3 regions of the Laceyella tengchongensis genome follow, and region 3 is predicted to be linked to each of the others. Evidence: riboswitches for the same ligand, from Rfam matches in the RefSeq annotation. Region 3 holds a riboswitch; each other region holds the start of a gene.
What was found. A riboswitch is a leader RNA that binds a small molecule or an ion and turns the genes downstream of it on or off. The one in region 3 is predicted to bind S-adenosylmethionine.
Positions count from the first base shown of each region.

Region 1: another riboswitch for S-adenosylmethionine. It lies ahead of QQZ12_RS02035 (Na+/H+ antiporter NhaC family protein); the one in region 3 lies ahead of mtnK (S-methyl-5-thioribose kinase).
Region 2: another riboswitch for S-adenosylmethionine. It lies ahead of QQZ12_RS06830 (homoserine dehydrogenase); the one in region 3 lies ahead of mtnK (S-methyl-5-thioribose kinase).

Region 1 is NZ_FXTU01000001.1:423,632-428,569, reverse strand. Features, by position in the region: gene QQZ12_RS02050 (YqjF family protein) at 1-544, shown strand, start outside; gene QQZ12_RS02045 (DUF3800 domain-containing protein) at 715-1,473, shown strand; gene QQZ12_RS02040 (nucleotidyltransferase domain-containing protein) at 1,654-2,460, opposite strand; SAM riboswitch class I at 2,595-2,704, shown strand; gene QQZ12_RS02035 (Na+/H+ antiporter NhaC family protein) at 2,800-4,119, shown strand; gene QQZ12_RS02030 (6-phospho-beta-glucosidase) at 4,173-4,938, opposite strand, start outside.
Region 2 is NZ_FXTU01000002.1:640,355-645,292, forward strand. Features, by position in the region: gene QQZ12_RS06820 (nucleoside recognition domain-containing protein) at 1-224, opposite strand, end outside; gene rlmD (23S rRNA (uracil(1939)-C(5))-methyltransferase RlmD) at 262-1,650, opposite strand; gene QQZ12_RS06830 (homoserine dehydrogenase) at 1,803-3,119, opposite strand; SAM riboswitch class I at 3,207-3,318, opposite strand; gene QQZ12_RS06835 (fumarylacetoacetate hydrolase family protein) at 3,404-4,414, opposite strand; gene QQZ12_RS06840 (MGDG synthase family glycosyltransferase) at 4,513-4,938, opposite strand, start outside.
Region 3 is NZ_FXTU01000002.1:439,809-444,746, reverse strand. Features, by position in the region: gene QQZ12_RS05750 (TatD family hydrolase) at 1-468, shown strand, start outside; gene mtnA (S-methyl-5-thioribose-1-phosphate isomerase) at 521-1,567, opposite strand; gene mtnK (S-methyl-5-thioribose kinase) at 1,560-2,780, opposite strand; SAM riboswitch class I at 2,850-3,013, opposite strand; gene QQZ12_RS05735 (carbon-nitrogen family hydrolase) at 3,170-3,952, opposite strand; gene QQZ12_RS05730 (pyridoxal phosphate-dependent aminotransferase) at 4,058-4,938, shown strand, end outside.

The DNA of each region.
Region 1 (4,938 bases), on a different contig from region 3:
GCGGTTTCTACCGCCCATGCCAGGCCTCTCTTCGTATCTGCAACTCAATTTGCGTACATATGTGACGTATGACGGAGAACCCGGCGTCTTCTTTTTGAGTTGCGATGTCAGCAGCTGGTTGCACGCCCTGGCCGCCCGGATGATGTGGCGCCTGCCCTACCTTCCGTCTCGCTTACGTTTCACCGCGCATGGCCAACACACTTCCCTCATCTGTGAACGGCCAAACCTGTTCACACCGGCGGCCCGATTTGCGGCGCAAATGCACCAATCCCCCAGACCCGCGCCCATCCAACCGGGATCACTGGCCGATTGGCTGACTGCGCGTTACTCGCAATACCTAATCATCCGTGGCGCCCTCCACCGCGGGGATATTCGCCATGCCCCTTGGCCTTTGCAGCCAGCGGAAGGGGTTATTCACGCCAACACTTTGCCAACCTCCATCCAGCTTCCCGCCTTAGACGAAAAACCCCTATGCCATTATGCTTCCAGCGTAACCGCCCATGTGTGGCCATTTGTGCGGTTGGGCACCGGCAAACATCAATAAACCCCGCAACCGGTTGGGGAGAGAAAATTTCTCTCGCATCAAGCAACCGGGGCGGGGCACCTTCATTGCGCAAAAGCAAGATCTTTGACAGAGATAAAAGATTGATTATTCAAATAACAATTGAAAGAATATATAATCAGTATATAACCTGTGAAACGGAGCCGATCACTTTGAGCCTAATCGTGATTTGGGGAGATGAAAGCAGTCAGAATGCTCACAAATACATGGTGTTGGGCACTATTTGGCAACGCGCGGACACGTACAAAGCGTTAGAGGCGGATGTTGCTCGCATGCGGCGGCAACTTGGATTTAACCGCGAGTTTCACTGGAATGAAATGAAAAAATACCATCGAGATGCATATATCGCATTCATCAATCTGTTTATCAAGCACATGAGGCAAGGAAACTTAAAGTTTCGAGCCCTCATCGTAGACATGTCGGACAAAAAAAACGTAAAAGCTGGCGATAACAAAGAAACGCATTTTTACAAAATGTTTTTCTGGTTGATCTATAAATGGTTGGCTCCTGAGCATCATTATGACATCTTTTTGGATCGCAAAAGCAACTCCGTACCCGGAAGGTTGCAGGATTTGGAATATTATTTGAACCGGAAAATGGCCGCCGACTATATCCAGCTCATTCGGCAGCTCCCCTCAGGGGCCAAGCAACCCATTGCCTATCCCTTGATTGTGGTACGCCGCGTCGAATCGCGAGACGGCACCCAAACACCTTTACAAATGGCGGATGTCCTGGCCGGGGCGATTGCCTATGTCCGCAACGGACACTACGAAAAAGCCGTCACCAACCGTTCGCACAATCCCAAACGGGCCGTGGTAGACCATCTCGAGGCACAGCTCGGCTTTTCGCTCAAGGACTGTCATGCTCGCAATGAGCATCAAGGGTTTAACCTTTTTTGCTTCAAAAGATAAATAGCGGCGCCCCATTCCCTATCCTGTGCCAGGGTGTTGGACCCGCACATCGATTTCCGCACGACCGAAAAGTCATGGTTTCGGGAGATGGTGGCGCCGACGCTCCAGTATATGCACTCAGTAATTTTATTATACGTCAATTCCAAACCGTTTCAAAACGATTTTTCTAAACGGGTGCATTTACTTCGCCCCAAACTGTCCCGTTGCGCTCCACACTTCGTCTAATGCGGAGCGAAATAGCTCGTCCAATTGCGCCGTCGACACCCCTTCGGCCACCGGCATTTCCCCGGCCAGTTTTTCAAGATGCGCGATCTGTTCCTCCAGAAAAGCGTGAATGCTTTCCACCCGCGCCCCTACGTCCAACTCGTCACCCGCTTTTTTGCGGACCAACAAGGCGTCAATGTCGGCACGAAGCCGGCTCCCCTCCGGAATCAGTTCCTCCACCAACTGCTCAAATACAAGCGGCGGCATCGTCTGGTGCTTCTGAATCCATAAACAGCCCAATACCGGGCGCAGTACATAAAAATATTTTTTGATTTTCACGCGTTCCCCTGTCAGATACCCACGAAAATTGCCCTTGGCCATATGTAGGTAGTGATAAATGGCAGCACGTGGGGAAAACGCCTTTTGCGCAAGCTGCCGCAAGCGCTCTGCTACGGTGTACGCTTCGTGGTATTGGATCGGGGAGTAAAGCCACTCCAGCAACGGGGGATTGGACTTTTTAAACAGCTTCAGCGCTTTGCGCAACTCCCAACCGTTGATGTCGAGCATGTCGTGAATAGGGCATTCGATCACATCCCGTTTCTCCTCGATGGATAAATACCAAGCAACGGGATGGACATAGAGAAAACGCACATCATAGTCGCTATTCTGAGATGGGAAACCCCACGCCCGACTGCCCGATTCACAGGCATACAAAATCTTGACCCCGTGTTTTTCCTCTATGTGCCGCAACTCGTCCAATATCTGACGTTGATGTCCTGTCATTTGTGAATCCCCCCTTTCAACCAAAACCTGACAACCAACAAATCGTTGACATTTACATATAATCATTTTACTATGGCATAAGGAAATCGACACGCAGTTCGTATGCATGTAAAAACGGAATAAGTAAGATCGTCTTCTTATCAAGAGAGGCGGAGGGACTGGCCCTGGGAAACCTCGGCAACGGACTCTTCTCATGGAGAGTGCTGTGCCAAATCCAGCAAGCGATTAGCTTGGCAGATAAGAAGAGTGTGCTTATAACCATAAGACCTCTTCTTCCTGTTGTGTGTAGAAGGGGTCTTTTCAGTTTTCCGTTTCCAACCACAGAAAGGGGTTATAAGCATGAAACAAGCCAATCCATGGGCATTGTTGCCCTTTGCCATATTTCTGGCCTTGTTCGCCGGCGCCGGGCTAGTGACCGGGGACTTCACCAAATTCCCCGTGTTGGTCGCCGTCCTGATCGCGTCCGGTGTGGCATTTCTGATGAACCGTTCCTTATCCTTAAACGAAAAAACGGCGCTTTTCTGCCGTGGAGCTGGACACGACAACATCATCTTGATGGTGATTATTTTTCTGCTCTCCGGCGCTTTTTCTTCAGTAGCCAAAGGGATGGGAGCTGTCGACGCCACCGTCAACTTAGCTCTTTCCATTCTACCGCAAAACCTGCTGATCGTCGGTATGTTTGTGATTGCCTGCTTCATCTCCCTGTCGATGGGGACTTCCATGGGGACGATTGTAGCTCTGGCGCCCATCGGCGTCGGCATCAGCGGGCAGACAGACATTCCGGTGGCCTTGGCCATTGCGGCCGTGATCGGTGGTGCTATGTTCGGGGATAATTTGTCTGTCATTTCCGACACGACGATCGCCGCGGTCAACTCGCAAAACGTCAATATGAAAGATAAGTTCAAAGTGAACTTTTTCATCGTGTTGCCCGCCGCCCTGGTTACTGTAGCCATCCTCACCTTCTTAACGCTGGGTGGACAAAGCCATGTCGCCACCGACCAAGTGGCATGGGTTAAAACATTGCCTTACTTGGCTGTATTGATCGCGGCGTTGGCCGGCGTCAATGTGCTACTCGTATTGACGGGCGGAATTGCGTTTGCCGGAGCCATCGGCCTGTTGGACGGTTCATACACCCTGATGAGCTTCATCAAAGAGATCGGCACCGGCTTTGCCGGAATGCAAGAACTCTCCATATTGGTTCTCCTGATCGGGGGCATGGTGGAATTAATCCGTCACCATGGTGGTATTGACTTCTTGTTGCAGGCGATCACCCGCAACATCCGTTCGAAAAAAGGCGCTGAATTCGGCATTGCCGGCTTGGTTTCGGCCACCAATCTGGCCATCGCCAACAACACCATCTCCATCATCATTGCCGGGCCGCTGGCCAAAGAAATCGCCGAACGGTATGAGATCGACCGCCGCAAATCAGCCAGCTTGCTGGATATTTTCTCCTGTTGCATCCAGGGCTTGATCCCGTACGGCCCGCAACTGCTCGTGGCCGCGGGTGTGGCTTCGATCTCCCCGCTGTCCATCATGCAGTACAATGTTTATCCGCTGTTGATCGGCATCTGCGCAGCAATCTCCATTTTGGTCGGCTATCCACGGGCCAAGGGAGTCCAACCCGCTGTACAAAAAACAACATTGCCGGCCAACCAATAATATTTACCCCACCTCATGACAAAGGTGGGGTTTTCTTTTGGTTTGAGCCTTCCTCAATCACCAAAGAAACGCGGCAAATAAGCCCGATGCGCCTCCAACAACTCATCCAAGATCTGCTTGGCGACCGCATCCGAAGGCACCAACGGATTGATGACCATCGCCAACAACGCTGTGCGATAATCTCCTGACACAGCGGCGTCGACAGTGACGCGCTCAAACGATTTGATCTGTTGCACCAATCCGCGGACGGCAACCGGCAACTCACCCATCACGAGTGGGCGTGGACCTTCTCTGGTGATGACGCAACTCACTTCCACCGCTGACTCATCAGGGATGCCGGCAATCGCACCCTGATTGCGGGTGTTAACCACCTGAATGTCCCGCTTATCGGTGTAGATGGAACGCATCAACTGCACCGCCGCTTCACTATAATAGGCACCGCCACGCCCCTCCAATTGCTTCGGTTTGACGTTCAGATTAGAATCTTGGTACAACGCAAACAGTTCGTCCTCCAGCCGTTTGACCACCTCCGCCCGGGTGCCGGTTTGTGCCGCTTCTCGCTTCATCGCGGCCAGCATGGTGCGCGGTTGATAATAATATCGATGATAACCGCAAGGAATCACCCCTAGCGCTTCCACAAACTCCGGCACCCACTCGACACCAGTCAATTGCCGGATCGTCTGTCCATCTTCGCCGCGCCCGGCCAGCATAGCAATCACCCGTCTAGAAATGTCCTCTCCATCAAGGGTGGTCTTCAAACCGTAGGACATGTGATTCAAACCGGCGAAGTCGATGCGCACCCGTGCTGGCTCCACATTG
Region 2 (4,938 bases), 200 kb from region 3:
GCATAAAGATTCAACACATTGCCCAGCACCAGCGGAATCGCCGCTTCCCCACCCAATCCAAACACAGACATAAAGGGGGCGATGCTCTCCGTCACCCATCCCAACACGGGCGTCTGCTTAGCCACCTGAATGACAAACGCAATGGGAAGAACGATTTTGCTCAACTCCCACGACGTTTTAAGGCCAGCGCGCATCCCCTTCTTCCAATCCACGCTACGGTTCATCTTCTCCCACCCGCTCTTTCTGTTTGGCGATTCAATTTTACATCTGCACCAGTTCACACACGGCTTCCACATGCGCTGTCTGCGGAAACATATCAAACGGTTCAATCCCGGCAACCCGATACCCGCTCTTCAACAACTGCGCACAATCTTTGGCCAACGTCGCTGGATTGCAAGAAACATATACCACGCGCGGCACCTTTGTCCGCATCAGAGCCTGCAACAAAGGCTGTCCCAATCCGGTCCGTGGCGGGTCTACCACGATAACATCCGGCCGCAATCCTTCTTTGATCCACTTGGGCAAAAGCGTTTCCGCCGCACCCACGTAATATTCGGCATGGGCGATACCGTTTAATTTGGCATTCTCCTTGGCATCGGCAACGGCTTCAGGCACCGTATCCATGCCGATGACACGCTTCGCTTCAGAAGCCAACCACAAGCCGATGGTTCCCGCTCCGCAATAGGCGTCAATCACGGTTTCTGTCCCTGTCAGGCGAGCCGCTCGTTTGACCGCGTCATACAGCCGGACGGTCTGGGCGGGATTCAGCTGAAAGAAGGCCCGGGCGGATAACGCAAACGTCAATTCTCCCAATCGTTCAATCAGCTTCTCATTCCCCCACAACAGCCGGGATTCCTCTCCAAAAACAAGTGAGGTTTTATCTGGATTGTGGTTCAGCACTACGCTTTTCACTTGAGGTAGCCGTCGGGTCACTTCACGCACAAAAGCTTCTTCTTCGGGAAATGATTTCGTCCGGGTGACCAACACCAACTGGATTTCTTCTGTGGCGAAAGCAATCCGCCCCACCAGATGCCTGAGTGTGCCGCGATGTTTCCGCTCATCATAGATATCCACCCCCAACTCCTCCACCAGTCGCTTGGCTTCGTAGAGGGCTTCGTTCAGCTTGGGATGTTGCACCATGCATGCACTCGCATCAACCAATTGGTGGGAAGCGGCGGAAAACATGCCCATGGAGACTTGACCGCCCATACGCCGCAAAGGAAATTGCGCCTTGTTGCGATACGACCACGGTTCATCCATCGTGACAGTCTCGCTGATCGGCACATCTCGCAAACCAGCGTACCTGGCGAAACTCTCGGCAACCAACTCCCGCTTCAAGCGCTTCTGCATCCGGCGGTCAATGTGCTGCAATTGGCACCCACCGCACTCCCGATACACCGGACACGGCGGTTCCACCCGATAAGCCGATTTTTTCTTCACTTTTAATAGTTGGGCTTTGGCAAATTTGGGTTCCACTTGTACCACGCGGGCGACCACGATTTCACCCGGTACAGCGCCTTCCACAAAAACCACTTGCTTTTGGTAGTGGCCTATGCCCTCGCCATTGATGCCGATGCGGCGGATGGGAAGCTGGATCACCTCCCCCCGCTTCAAGCGAATCTGTTTTGCTTGCTTGGTTGACTTGTTCATCTGCCGTTTTCCTTTCCTTAATAAATGCGCTTATCCTATTGTACCCGAAACAATTTGAAAACGCAGGTCTGACGGCAGGTGATCCCTAAAAAAAGACGGCCATTAGTGGCCGCCAGACTAACTAAAAAACCGAAAGCTTGAATTCTGCCTGTTCACTGGTCGCCCGCCGCTTTAGCCAACGGCACCGCCTTAGAGCCCCATGGAACTCCTCCGCCCACAACGGGACGGTTTGCGTGCCAAGTCACTGCCAAGCTCCGCTCACGCAACAAGCGGTCCGCTTGCCCTCGCTCCCATCCGTTGGCGATCAACGCTAACCACGTCGTTTCCCCCTCTTGCGCCGCCTTCCATGCCTGCACCGATAGATCCGCCCGCTCCAGGTGCCCGACCACTTGGCCAGCCGATGCTTGCGCGGACGGAAAAGACAAGAGATGAAAGCGCGAGCCGTCTCCATCCGCACTCTCTAATAACAATGCGCGGGGAGCCGCTTTGCCGGCGGTCTGTCCCGTCAGCCGCCACAAGTTGCACAAATCCTCCACCACAGCACTGGCGGTCGGCTTCTCACCCGCCCCCTGGCCGATCAGCGTAAGATCCTGAACAAAGTCCCCCTCCACATGCACGGCATTGTACACATCGTTCACATTGGACAAGGGATGGGACAGCGGCAACAGGGTCGGGGATACCGAGCAGGACACTGGGCCGTTTTCACCATATTGTTCAGCAGAAGCGAGCAATTTAACCGCAAAACCAAGTTGATCGGCCAAGTCCAATTCGATCGGGGAGACCTGCGTGATGCCCACCCGCTGAATTTGATCGACAGGCACATGCACATCAAAAGCGAGGCGCGAGAGAATCGACAGTTTATGGGCAGCATCGATCCCCTCGACATCTGCCGTCGGGTCCGCTTCAGCGTATCCCTTTTGTTGCGCTTCTATCAATATGTCCTCATACGTACGACCTTCGTCCTTCATTTTGGTTAATATGAAGTTGGTTGTACCGTTCAATATTCCCGAAACTTTACATATGCGATTGGCCTTCAGGAAATGGGATACCGTACCGATAATCGGAATTCCGCCGCCCACACTGGCTTCATAAGCCAACTTCACACCAAACCGCTTTGCCCATGAGCGCAATTCTTCCCCATGGCGGGCCAACAACTCCTTGTTGGCGGACACAACGTGACAACCGTTTTCCATTGCCCGCCGCAAATAATCACGGGTAGGTTCGACGCCTCCCATCACTTCGATGACCACATCTACCTCGCGGGCCAGTACTTCGTCAAAACTGGTGGTCAACAACGATTGCGTTCCTTCCACTTGGCGTTCTTTGTTGATATCGCGCACCAAGATGGCCTCCACCGTTACCCACATGCCCGTGCGCCGGGCGATCACGTCTTGGTTGCTTTGAATCATCTTCCACACGCCGGTGCCTACCGTTCCCAAGCCCAACAGTGCCACTCGCACCTGTTCCATCCCAATCCCTCCAAATGATTGTGTTTGAATATAGAAAAAACCCTCTTCTAGATAAGAAGAGGGTTTTTGCACACGACGAAACCATTCTTCTTATCTCTCAGTGCTACATGTGCACTGCAGGATTTGGCACCTTCCGGTAAGGATATACCGAGGTTGCCGGGCTTCATCGGGCCAGTCCCTCCGCCACTCTGGATAAGAAAATCGTACAACCGATATCGTTTTTCCAATATTTTTATTTATTATGGGCTAACCGAGGATACTTGTCAATCATTAAAAAGAAAATGTCATTCCACAATCGTGTTGCGTAACAATCCCAACCGTTCGATCTCCAACTCTACCACATCTCCAGGTTGGAGATAAGGATGGACTTCCTCACCTAACTCCAACAAGCAGCCTGTGCCCACCGTGCCCGATCCGATCACGTCTCCAGGTACCAATTCGCACTCAGCAGACGCTCGTTCAATCATTTGCGCGAAGGTCCAATGCAAATCTTTGGTATTCCCTTTGGATAGCTCACGGCCATTGACACGCGCGCGCATCGTAAGCGACCAGCGCTCTCCGGCGCGGCAGTCTTCCAATTCATCTGTCGTCACCAACCAGGGGCCGAGCGACGTGGCGAAGTCTTTCCCTTTCGCCGGCCCAAGCCCGACCGCCACCTCTTGCAGTTGGGCGTCGCGGGCACTCCAATCATTCATGATCATGAAGCCAGCGATATGGGCAAGAGCTTCTTCGCGCTTGATGTTCTTTCCCCTTTTGCCGATGACGCAGGCAATCTCCAATTCATAGTCAAGCTGATTGGTGTACGCCGGTTTCTTCACAGGCGCTTCCGGGCCAATCACTGCCTGATGGTTGGAAAAATAAAAAACGGGGATTTCATACCACTGCGGTACCATGCCCAATCCCCGCTTTTGGCGGCATGTCCGTACATGTTCTTCAAATGCGTAGAAATCGCGCAGGCTACTCGGCGTCGCGATCGGCGCAAATAGATCCACTTCCGCCAAAGCTAATGCCACCGGTTCCCCTTCCACTTGCAAGCGCAACCAATCTCTCTGCCCCAGTGCTTGATCCAATCGTTGCAGAAAGTCGCGCTCCTGTTCGCCCCGTTGCAAAAACGTAAGCATGTCGGTGGCGAGACGATAAGGAAAGACGAGGTTTTGCGCCAACTCCATGCACTGCTGTGCCAGCCCGACATCGATCACATGCCCGTCCCGCACCCAGCCCAAACGGGCCAGCATCCCATCCTGTGATTGAATATTGAGTTCATCCGCTTTGACCATATAAGTAACCAACTTCATCCACTTTCCCTCCCCTCCTTTTTACAATATTCCAACTTTGAATCGTTTAGCAAGCGGCGAAATGATTCATCCCACCGCGAATAAAAAAACAGACTTCATTACAAAGTCTGCAAAATGGGAGCTTTGGCATTGCATGTCTCTTTGACGATTCTCTGACACGCGTCTGATGACATCAGCACCCCAAACCGTTCGCGCATCCGCCCCAATTGCAACGGCGAATCGAGCAGTTTGGAGACTTGCAGGCGAATGGTTGACGGACGCGTAATCATGGCGACGCGATGGTGCAAGAGATATTGCTGATTAGCTTCTTCCTGACCCGGGAAAGCTTCGAACAACAGCATCGGCAACTGTTTAGCAATCGCTTCAGTGATGGTCACCCCACCCGGCTTGGTGATCAAAAGGTCGGCAGCGGACATCCATATGGGTACATCGGTGCGGTACCCTTCAATCCGTATGTGCGGTGCGACAAACTGCCGGGTCAGCCGCTCAAACAATCCCCGATTCTTCCCTGTCAGCACCACCAA
Region 3 (4,938 bases):
GGGAAGGACTGGAATGAGTCTCCATATCTGGCGGCGCTAGACCAATGGCTTCGCTTGGCTGAACGCTTGCACAAACCAGTTGTTTTGCACGGGGTGAGGGAAGATGTGCGGACGATTTTGTCTTATCTTGACCGCTATTCGCTTCCCCGCGTTCAGTTTCACTGGCTGAAGACCGACGAAAACACTTTGTGCCAACTGGCGGAGCGGGGAATCTACGTTTCTTTCACACCGGATCTATTGTATAAGGAAGAAACGCGGAAAATCGCGGCTGCCTATCCACGCCACCTCATATTGCTTGAAACGGATGGGCCTTGGCCGCATGACGGGCCTTGGGCGGGAATGCGTACCCATCCTCGCATGCTGGAACGGGTATTGGACGAACTGGCCGTACTCCGCGGTGAGGAGCGCGAACCGTTGCGACTGGCGCTCATTGAGAATGCGCGGAGGTTCATCGGGTCAAAGGGATAAGTTCACCACACCGCTAAAACATAAATCCCCCCAGGGGCGCTGGGGGGATTGGTTATTTCAAGGCGGGTTCAGATTGTTTTAACCCGGCCAAAGCTTCCTGATAGTTGTCGCGCACGATCCCTTTTTCTGTGATGATGGCGCTGATGTAGCGGTGCGGTGTTACATCAAAAGCCGGATTGAACACATTGGTGCCGCTGGGAGCGACCGGATGGCCGTGAAAATGGGTGATCTCTTCAGGTGCGCGTTCTTCAATCGGGATGGCGTCCCCTGTCGCCGTCTCGAGGTCGATTGTGGACAAGGGAGCGGCGACATAAAACGGAACACCAAATTCTTTGGCCAGAATCGCCAACCCCAGTGTGCCGATTTTGTTGGCGGTATCCCCGTTGGCCGCCACGCGGTCGCAACCGACGATGACAGCGGAGATCGGTTTGGTGGCCAGCGTGTGGGCGGCCATGTTGTCGCTGATCAGGGTGACATCGACTCCCGCTTGTTGCAATTCCCACACGGTCAGGCGGCTGCCTTGCAACAGGGGACGCGTTTCACAAGCGTAAGCCGACAAGTGGATACCGCGTTCTTTAGCTAGATAAAGTGGGGCTAGGGCCGTGCCGTAACGGGCGGTGGCAATCGCCCCTGCATTGCAGATGGTGAGAATGGTATCCCCATCGTTCATAAGCGACAAAGCGTGTTCGCCGATGCGTCTGCACACATCCTCGTCCTCTTTTTGAATGGCGAGCGCTTCGTTTTCTATCAGTTGCCGGGCTTCGGTCACGTTGGTAGCCGTTGCCGCTCTGGCGACGACCCGATCCAGCGCCCAGAACAGATTGACCGCCGTGGGACGGGACGAAGCCAGATAATCTCGCTCCCGCCGCAACGATGCCAAGAAGTCAGTCAAATTGGTTGTTGATGCGCGGTTGGCCCACACAGCGAGAGCGAAAGCGGCGGCCATGCCGATGGCCGGCGCCCCCCGCACTTTCAACGCCTTGATGCATTCCCATACCTCCGCGGTCGTCGTGCAATGAACATACACGGTATCATGAGGAAGGCGCTGCTGATCCAATATCCGCACATGATCGCCGTGGTACGCAATCGATCTAAGCATGGGCAACCCCCCTGATCGTCTCGGACAAGTGAGTGATCCGCGTCAATTGCCGGCGTTGCTTGATCAAAACGCTTCCCAAGGTGAGCGCTTTGTCCTTCAAGCGCAATTGCGTTTCCTCGTCGGAGATGGAGTCAAGATCAGCCACATGGGCCAACCCGATGGTGCGGCGGATCACTTCACAACCTGCAAAGCCGATGGTATCTTCCAACAAGCGCTCGAAGAAATCGTCTTCTACGCCGGCTACCTGCATATAGACATCTTGCCCTTTGGTCTGCCAGAGCTGGCTGAATTGCTCTTTAAACCGCGCCCAGGTTTCTTCGATCACTTCCAGCAGATATTCTTGGAACGTCCGCCGTTGTTGCGGGTCCGGGCTGTGGTGGAAGTGCGAGAGATAATTGAGCGCGAGATTGGCGAAGAATTGCCCGATGTCGAAAGCGATGGGGCCATAATAGGCGAATTCGGGATCGATCACTTTGGTCGAATCGGCGGTGACGAAGATGCTGCCGGTGTGCAAATCCCCATGCACCAGTGCTTCGGCTCGGGTTAGGAATGCATGTTTCAACTTCGCGGTTTCCCGTTTCAGTTCCAGATCGTTCCACAGCGCTTCGACAGAAGATTGCAATGCTTCTGGGAAATCGTTGGTTTCGTGATTGAAGAAAGGATCGGTGAACACCAAGTCCTCGGTGATTTTGCACAATTCCGGATTGATAAACGCCCGCACCTGTTCTTTTTTGTCCAAGGGACTAAGGAAGAAATCGCTGGTGTGAAACAGCGTTTGCGCCAAGAAAGTAGCGATGTGCTCGGCTAGCTTAGGGTAGACCTGCCCTTGTATCAAGCCTTTGCGGAGGATCACATGATCGGAGAGGTCCTCCATGACTGTGCAAGCCAAGCGCTCGTCGGTATGGTGCACTTTGGGGACAAGAGCCGGCACGTACTCCGCTGCCCTGCGCAGCGCCTCGCTCTCAATCCGGGCACGGTCTAAGGTCAGCGGCCAGCTTTCGCCGACGACTTTGGCGTAGGGCAAGGCTTGCTTGACGATCAAAGACTTGCCTGTAGCTGGTTCTACCACATGAAAGACGTAGTTTAAGTTCCCGTCCCCGATTTCTTTTATCTCCAATTGATTCACATCAGCAAAATGGTTTAACGGCGCGACGACTTGAACCACTGTTTCCGTTGTCAAGGGATGATATCCTGCATTTGCGTGCCCGCCCATTGGAAGTCCTCCTTTGGGCATATAAAAAGAGCCTCTTCCTATCAGAGGCTCGGATCATTCGCTCCAAGCCTCTTATCTCGCAAAACGGGATGTTTTGCTGGAATTAGCACCGTGCCTTGCGTGGTTTGACACCACGGCTCCCTCCTGTTGACGGGCGCCCCATCTCACGATGGTATTACGGTCGGTTGCTGGGCTTCATCGGGCCATTTCCCTCCACCTGCTCTGGATAAGAGACTACTTCCATATGCCGTTGTCTTTAGATTGATAAGGGAATAATACACTTTCACGCAGATCATTGTCAATCATATTCATTCATTTCGGATGCGATTAGTTTCATTTGGCAATTCTTTAGATTGTCTTCTGAAAGTCCATTCTGTAGGGAAGGTGTTTTAATATAATTCTGGGCGTCGGTCGCTGAAAATGGGGATGCGCTTGCGGATTTGTAGAACCTGCGCAAGATCGATCTCCGCCAGCAGGGTTTCTTCAACAGGGCCTGCTTCGGCCACGATCTCTCCCCAGGGGTCGATGATGAGCGAATGGCCGGCAAAGGTATTGTCGGGATCACTCCCCACACGGTTGCACGCGATGACGTAACATTGATTTTCGATTGCCCGGGTGATGAGCAGATGGCGCCAATGGGCAAGCCGTGGCATCGGCCATTCAGCGACGACGAACAGCACCTGTGCCCCAGCGACGACATGTTTTCTGATCCATTCGGGAAAGCGAATGTCATAACAGATGACCCCAGCGCAAGGAATGCCATCTAGCGCGAAGGAACCCATTTGTTCGCCGGGCTGTAGGTATTTCTCTTCGTTCATCAGGCGAAAGAGGTGCACTTTGCGGTATTCACCCACTTGTTTACCACGGCGGTCAAAGGCGATGAGTGTGTTCCAGGTGCCGTCTCCTTGTCGTTCGGCGACTGAACCGGCAATGATGTGCACGCCGTGTTGCCGAGCGAGCTTGGATATGAACGCTTTTGTCTTCATTGCCATCGGATCAGCGATCTCATCCAAACGGGTCAAATCATAACCAGTGGTCCACAATTCCGGCAAAATGATCACATCCGGCTTGTCGGCGGCCGCGGCGGCAATTTTTTGTTCAGCCACGGCCATGTTTCGTTCCGGTTGCCCGAAGGCGATATCCATTTGGATCACAGAACATTTCCATTTCATAGGAGATGCATCCTCCCAAAAAAGACTTTGACAGATTCCCCACAACGATATAACATAACTGATTAGAATTTCAAGAACATTTCCCAGAGAGTGGATGTGAGAATCTTGAGCAAATTTCAACGTGCGGAAGCGTTGGATCGCTTGCCGGAGCAATTTTTCGCCCGCTTGGTTGGTCAAGTCGGCCGTCTGCAGGCGCAAGGGCATGACGTGATCAATCTGGGTCAAGGCAATCCTGATTTGCCGACTCCCCCGCATATCGTGGATGCGTTAAAGCGGGCTGCCGATAATCCGCAACATCACAAATATCCGCCGTTTCGAGGCCACGCGTTCCTCAAGGAGGCGGTCGCGCAATTTTACTTACGGGAGTACGGGGTGAAGCTAAATCCCGAAACGGAAGTGGCGGTGCTGTTCGGTGGCAAAGCAGGGCTGGTGGAGATCTCGCAATGTTATCTCAACCCCGGCGATGTCGCATTGGTGCCCGATCCGGGCTATCCCGATTATTGGTCGGGGATTGCCATGGCTGGCGCTGAGATGGCGCTCATGCCGTTGTTGGCTGAAAATCGGTTTTTGCCTGATTTTGCAGCCATTGATGAGCAAGTGTGGGACAAGGCGAAGCTGATGTTTCTCAATTATCCCAACAACCCGACAGGCGCCGTCGCCAACGCTGAATTTTTCGCCGAAGTGGTGAATCGGGCTGAGCGGCACGATGTGCTGGTCGTTCATGATTTCGCGTACGCCGCAATCGGTTTCGACGGATCGAAGCCGATGAGCTTTTTAGAGACGCCGGGTGCCAAAGAGGTAGGCATTGAGATTTACACGATGAGCAAAACCTACAACATGGCCGGTTGGCGCATTGGATTTGCGGTAGGAAATGAGCAGGTGATTGAGAGCATTCAGTTGCTACAAGACCATTTTTATGTCAGCCTGTTTGGCGCCATCCAGCAGGCAGCGGCGACCGCGCTGACGGGTTCGCAGGATTGTGTGCG